Sinorhizobium sp. BG8: one gene and its partner. The protein of the gene in region 1 interacts with the protein of each later gene in a pairwise test. Links are inferred from orthologs where the notes say so. Each region holds a gene or a part of one and is shown in the gene's direction. Other genes may lie near its edges.

Region 1 (3,316 bases):
ATTTTGCTGGACTATTTTGACGCATTTCTCCGTAAGTTGGTTCGTCTCCGTTGAAAGGCCGTCGGCTGATACCTATAACGGGATCACTTCATATGACGCCGAAAAACATTTCGCGCATGTGAGATAGGGAGTTTCCAGAGAAAGAGGTATTGATGCCCTGGAGCAATCAAAACGGCGGCGGCGGCCCGTGGGGCGGCGGCGGCAACAATCAGGGACCGTGGGGGCAAGGCCCGAACCGTCCGCGTGGCGGCGGCGGCGGCCCGCCGGACCTCGAGGAGATCATCCGCCGTGGCCAGGACCAGCTGAAGAATGTCATGCCGGGGGGCTTCAACGGCGGCGTCGTCATCATCGCGCTGCTTCTGATCGGCGTGTTTTGGCTGATGAACTCGATCTACACGGTCCAGCCGGACGAGCGCGGCGTCGAATTGCGTTTCGGCAAGCCGAAGGAAGAAGTGTCCATGCCGGGCCTGCACTTCCACTTCTGGCCGCTTGAAACCGTCGAGCTGGTGAAGATCACCGAGCAGCAGCAGAACATCGGCCGCAAGGGCGCATCGGTCAATTCCGAGAATTCCGGACTGATGCTTTCGGGCGACCAGAACATCGTGAACGTGCAGTTCTCGGTACTGTACTCCGTCACCGATCCCAAGGCTTACCTCTTCAACCTCGAATATCCGGCCGAAACCCTGCAGCAGGTTTCCGAGAGCGCCATGCGCGAAGTCGTCGGCCGCCGTCCTGCCCAGGACATCTTCCGCGACAACCGCCAGGCGATCGCCGAAAGCGTGAAAGCGACGATCCAGGCGACGATGGACTCCTACGGTTCCGGCATCTCGGTCAACACGGTCGCGATCGAGGACGCATCGCCGCCGCGTGAAGTGGCCGACGCCTTCGACGAAGTGCAGCGCGCCGAGCAGGACGAAGACCGCTTCGTCGAGGAAGCCAACCAGTACGCCAACCAGAAGCTAGGTCTCGCACGAGGCCAGGCCGCTCAGGTCCGCGAAGAGGCGGCAGCCTACAAGGACCGCGTCGTGAAGGAAGCGGAAGGTGAAGCGCAGCGCTTCGTCTCGATCTACGAGCAGTATGCGACGGCGCCCGAAGTCACACGCAAGCGTCTGTTCCTCGAAACCATGGAAAGCGTCTTGAAGAATTCCAAGAAGGTTATCATCAACGAGGGCGAGAGCCGGCAGGGCGTGGTGCCCTTCCTTCCGCTGAACGAACTCGGCAAGGCTGCGCAGACGCAGGCGGGAGGGAGCCAGTAATGGGTAACCGTTTTCCCGCCATCCTGATCGGCATCGCCGTCATTCTCTTCATCGCCTATTCGTCCGTCTTCGTCGTGAACGAACGCCAGCAGGCCATCGTCGTGCGCTTCGGCCAGATCCAGGACGTCAAGTCGGAGCCGGGCATCTACTTCAAGCTGCCCTTCGGCTTCATGGATGCCGACAGCGTCCAGTACGTGCAGGACCAGGCGCTTCGCTTCGATCTGGACAACATCCGCGTCCAGGTATCGGGCGGCAAGTTCTACGAGGTCGATGCCTTCGTGGTCTACAAGATCACCGATGCGCGCACGTTCCGCCAGACCGTCTCGGGTGACCGGGAAGCGGCCGAATCGCGGCTCAGAACCCGTCTCGATGCGGCTCTGCGCCGGGTCTACGGTCTGCGCGGTTTCGAGTCCGCACTGTCCGAAGAGCGGTCCTCGATGATGCGCGAAGTGCGCAACGAGCTTTCCCGCGACGCCGAGACGCTCGGACTGACGATCGAGGACGTACGGATCCGCCGCACCGACCTGACGCAGGAAGTCTCGCAGCAGACCTTCGACCGGATGAAGGCCGAGCGTCTTGCCGAGGCCGAACTGATCCGCGCACGAGGCAACGAAGAAGGGCAGCGCCGCCGCGCCATCGCCGACCGTCAGGTCGTCGAGATCGTCGCGGAAGCCCAGCGCGATTCCGAAATCCTGCGAGGCCAGGGCGATGCCGAACGCAACCGCGTCTTCGGCGAGGCCTTCTCGAAGGATCCGGGCTTCTTCGACTTCTACCGGTCGATGAGCGCCTACCGCGAGGCAATGGGAAGCTCCGACACGACGCTCGTCCTGTCTCCGAACTCGGAATTCTTCCGTTATTTCGAAGACGCCAACGGAACGAAGCCGCCGGCAACCGCACCGGTGCCCGCCGACTGACATTCATCCGGCGGCAACGCCGGGTAGAATCCCCAGACTTTCAGAAGGGCCGGTCTCGTACCGGCCCTTTCGATTCTGCGGAGGAATAAATAACGGAGCGTACACGGCAAATTGCCTTGGCGCTGATGCGTGAAGCGGTGGATAATAGCGGAACTGTCCGTTCTTTGCCGCCGGCCGCACGACGGTGCCCCTTGCGGGCACGGCACGCGCCGGGCAAAAGTTGCAAGGAGCGCGCAGATGCCCGGCCACGGATATGGACATCCCATTTCTGCCGTATCCATGGCCAAGAGTGGAAGCTTCCACGACTGAACGAAAAGGACGCCAGACATGGCCTTGAGCAACAGGTCCAAATCTTTCCATGCGGTCACGGTCGCAGCCGGTCTTTCGGTGCTGACCGTCGGCGCGGGCGGTTTGCCGACCTCTGCATTCGCCCAGAGCCCGGCGCTGGCCGCCGGACCCTCCTCGATTGCCGGTCCGGCTTCTGTTGCCGACCTGGCGGAGGGGCTGCTTGACGCGGTCGTCAACATCTCGACGTCGCAGAACGTCAAGGAGGAGGACAAGGGGCCGACACCGCAGGTGCCCGAAGGATCTCCGTTCCAGGACTTCTTCGACGAATTCTTCAACGGCGAAGGCGGCGAGGGCGGACCGCGCACGGTCAACTCGCTGGGGTCCGGTTTCGTCATCGATCCCTCGGGCTTCATCGCGACGAACAATCACGTCATCGAAGGGGCCGACGATATCGAGGTCAATTTTGCCAATGGTACGAAGCTGAAGGCGAAGCTGGTCGGGACCGATACAAAGACCGACCTCGCATTGCTGAAGGTCGAGCCGAAGACGCCGCTCAAGGCCGTGCCCTTCGGCGATTCGAGGGGCATGCGCATCGGCGACTGGGTCATGGCCATCGGCAATCCGTTCGGCCTCGGCGGCAGCGTGACGGTCGGCATCATTTCCGCGCGCGGACGCAACATCAATGCCGGCCCCTACGACAATTTCATCCAGACCGATGCCGCCATCAACCGCGGCAATTCCGGCGGTCCGCTGTTCAACATGAAGGGTGAGGTCATCGGGATCAACACGGCGATCATCTCTCCTTCCGGCGGTTCCATCGGCATCGGCTTCTCGGTACCGACCGAGCTTGCGGAGAAC
Region 2 (3,263 bases), 890 kb from region 1 along the record:
ATGGCGCGCGGTGACCAGCCTGGCCGCGGCCATGGGCGGCAGGGTGTTTCCGGCCGGCCCGGTCGACCGATCGCCGTTACGAGCGTTTCTCGAGAGCGGCATCCTGTCGCGGGTGACCTTCGGACGGGTGGTATACGATCGGCGCAAGGACGGGCTCTACATCTACCGCGAATGCCGCGGCATCCTGCCCTTGACGGTCCAGCCGGGCGAAAGACGCCTCTGGGACGGGCGCTACTGGGTCGTCAACGCGTCGCGATCGCCACTCCTCGTCGAGGCGGCAGGTTCGCACCGCATGCCCTATGGGGTTGTGGCGGACGGGAGCGTGCCGGACGCTGTCGCGAAGAGGGCGGGACGGGCCGCGCCCAGCCTGAAAACCTCGGGCGGAGAGCCCCCGGGGGCCGCCGTTTCAGTCGAGGCGCATCTTGCCCCCTACGACCGTTTCCTTCCCGCCTTCGATCTGGAGCTCGCCAATGCACTTGCACCCACGTTCGGGCGGGAGCCGTTTCCCTCACCGTTCGGCGGGTGAGGAGCGGTTGCCCGGCTGCCTGCCGCACATGCCTTCCGCCGGGTCGCTCGCCGTTCGCGGCCGAGAAAGACCGGTGCCATTCAAGAAGATTCGATAAAAGCCTCAGGGTTGTGCGGTTTGCCTTGGCAAGGACATGCTCCGACCCTATGTTAGGCGACAGTGAAGCGGCCAGGAAAGCCACGGCCGAGAAAGTGCCCGGGAAGTTCGATGAATCCTAATTTCCGCAATTTTGCCCTGTGGGCAATTATCGCTCTGTTGCTGATCGCCCTGTTCAGCATGTTTCAGACGAGCCCCGCCCAGACCGGCTCGCGGGAAATCCCCTATTCGCAGTTCCTCAAGGAAGTGGACTCGAACAGGGTGAAAGAGGTGGTGATTACCGGCGGTAAGGTTGTCGGCAGCTACGTCGAGACCGGTGCGACCTTCCAGACTTTCTCTCCGGCAGTCGACGACTCGCTGGTCGACAGGCTTCAGTCCAAGAACGTCGTCATCAACGTGCGCCCGGAGACGGACGGCTCGTCCGGGTTCCTCAGCTATATCGGTACGCTGCTGCCGATGCTTCTTATCCTCGGTGTCTGGCTGTTCTTCATGCGCCAGATGCAGGGTGGCTCGCGTGGCGCCATGGGCTTTGGAAAGTCCAAGGCCAAGCTCCTGACCGAAGCGCATGGTCGCGTGACCTTCGCGGACGTTGCCGGCGTGGACGAGGCCAAGCAGGACCTGGAAGAGATCGTCGAGTTCCTGCGCGACCCGCAGAAGTTCCAGCGTCTCGGCGGACGTATTCCGCGCGGCGTGCTGCTCGTCGGCCCGCCCGGCACGGGTAAGACCCTGCTCGCACGCTCGGTGGCGGGCGAGGCGAACGTGCCCTTCTTCACGATTTCGGGTTCCGACTTCGTTGAAATGTTCGTCGGCGTGGGTGCGTCCCGCGTCCGCGACATGTTCGAACAGGCCAAGAAGAATGCACCCTGCATCATCTTCATCGACGAAATCGATGCGGTCGGCCGTCATCGCGGCGCCGGTCTCGGCGGCGGCAATGACGAGCGCGAGCAGACGCTGAACCAATTGCTCGTCGAGATGGACGGTTTCGAGGCCAACGAAGGCATCATCCTCATCGCCGCGACCAACCGCCCCGACGTCCTGGATCCGGCGCTCCTGCGTCCGGGCCGTTTCGACCGGCAGGTTGTCGTGCCGAACCCGGATATCGTCGGCCGCGAGCGCATCCTGAAGGTTCACGTCCGCAACGTGCCGCTGGCGCCGAACGTCGATCTCAAGGTTCTGGCTCGCGGTACCCCCGGCTTCTCCGGCGCGGATCTGATGAACCTCGTCAACGAGGCTGCCCTCATGGCGGCACGCCGCAACAAGCGCCTCGTCACGATGCAGGAGTTCGAGGACGCCAAGGACAAGATCATGATGGGTGCGGAGCGTCGCTCCTCGGCCATGACCGAGGCCGAGAAGAAGCTCACCGCCTATCACGAGGCCGGCCACGCCATCGTTGCGCTCAACGTTCCTGTCGCGGATCCTCTGCACAAGGCGACGATCATTCCGCGCGGTCGCGCTCTCGGCATGGTCATGCAGCTGCCCGAAGGCGACCGCTATTCGATGAGCTACAAGTGGATGGTCTCTCGCCTCGCCATCATGATGGGAGGACGCGTGGCCGAAGAAATCACCTTCGGCAAGGAGAACATCACGTCAGGTGCATCCTCCGACATCGAGCAGGCGACGAAGCTTGCGCGCGCCATGGTCACCCAGTGGGGCTTTTCCGATCAGCTGGGCCAGGTCGCCTATGGCGAGAACCAGCAGGAAGTGTTCCTCGGTCACTCCGTCGCGCAGTCGAAGAACGTTTCTGAATCGACGGCACAGAAGATCGACAATGAAATCCGCCGCCTGATCGACGAGGCCTATACCGAGGCCAAGCGGATCATCACCGACCAACACCACGAGTTCGTGGCACTGGCGGAAGGGCTGCTGGAATACGAAACGCTCACCGGCGAGGAAATCAAGGCCCTGATCCGTGGCGAGAAGCCGGCGCGCGATCTTGGCGACGATACGCCCCCGAGCCGCGGTTCGGCCGTTCCGAAAGCCGGTCCGAAGAAGGACGGCACCAAGGGCGGGGAGACCGAAGGCGGTCTCGAACCACAGCCCCAATAGGACGCGCAGTCGCAATTCCGACCGACCGGCCGCAGGCGAAAGCCTGGCGGCCGGTTTCATATTGGTAACAGCCTGTAACGAATTCTGATGGCGGCAGTGCTGTTCTTTGCTAAAAATTGTGGCAAACAGAGCGGCAGGCCGACGTTCTCGAGGACGATGGCAGGGGAAGGTCATAAGAAGCCTCCATGCTTGCGCGCCGGATGATCTCCGGACTCTTTCGGCAGCATGGCGCAAGAAACTTCAGGAGGTGACATGAAACGTCGCTACTTCGGTACGGATGGCATCCGGGGACAATCTAATACCTTTCCGATGACGCCAGACCTCGCCATGCGGGTCGGCATTGCCGTCGGAACCATTTTCAGGCGCGGCACGCATCGCCATCGCGTCGTGATCGGCAAGGACACACGGCTCTCGGGCTACATGCTGGAGAACGCCATGGTTGCCGGGTTCACCGCAGCCGGCGTCGATGCCTTCGTTCTCGGCCCGATCCCCACGCCCGCTGTCGCGATGCTGACCCGATCGCTGCGCGCGGATATCGGCGTGATGATCTCCGCCTCCCACAATCCCTTCCAGGACAACGGCATCAAGTTGTTCG

What was found.
Region 2: the proteins of F3Y30_RS16265 (region 1) and ftsH interact in binary tests that used the Escherichia coli proteins (3 or more experiments, as listed by UniProt). The link is inferred for Sinorhizobium sp. BG8 from one-to-one orthologs.

Annotation. Positions count from the first base shown.
Region 1 is NZ_CP044011.1:3,445,005-3,448,320, reverse strand. What follows is about bases 214-3,212. They hold F3Y30_RS16265 (protease modulator HflC), read left to right. Parts: upstream 214-1,255; coding sequence 1,256-2,170; downstream 2,171-3,212. Other genes in these bases: F3Y30_RS16260 (DegQ family serine endoprotease), read left to right, coding at 2,498-3,212; hflK (FtsH protease activity modulator HflK), read left to right, coding at 214-1,256. In the rest of the region: more of hflK, read left to right, coding at 153-213; more of F3Y30_RS16260, read left to right, coding at 3,213-3,316.
Region 2 is NZ_CP044011.1:4,333,291-4,336,553, reverse strand. The notes cover bases 255-3,200. They hold ftsH (ATP-dependent zinc metalloprotease FtsH), read left to right. Parts: upstream 255-733; coding sequence 734-2,668; downstream 2,669-3,200. Other genes in these bases: glmM (phosphoglucosamine mutase), read left to right, coding at 2,921-3,200; tilS (tRNA lysidine(34) synthetase TilS), read left to right, coding at 255-526. Also shown: more of tilS, read left to right, coding at 1-254; more of glmM, read left to right, coding at 3,201-3,263. UniProt on the Escherichia coli protein: Acts as a processive, ATP-dependent zinc metallopeptidase for both cytoplasmic and membrane proteins. Plays a role in the quality control of integral membrane proteins.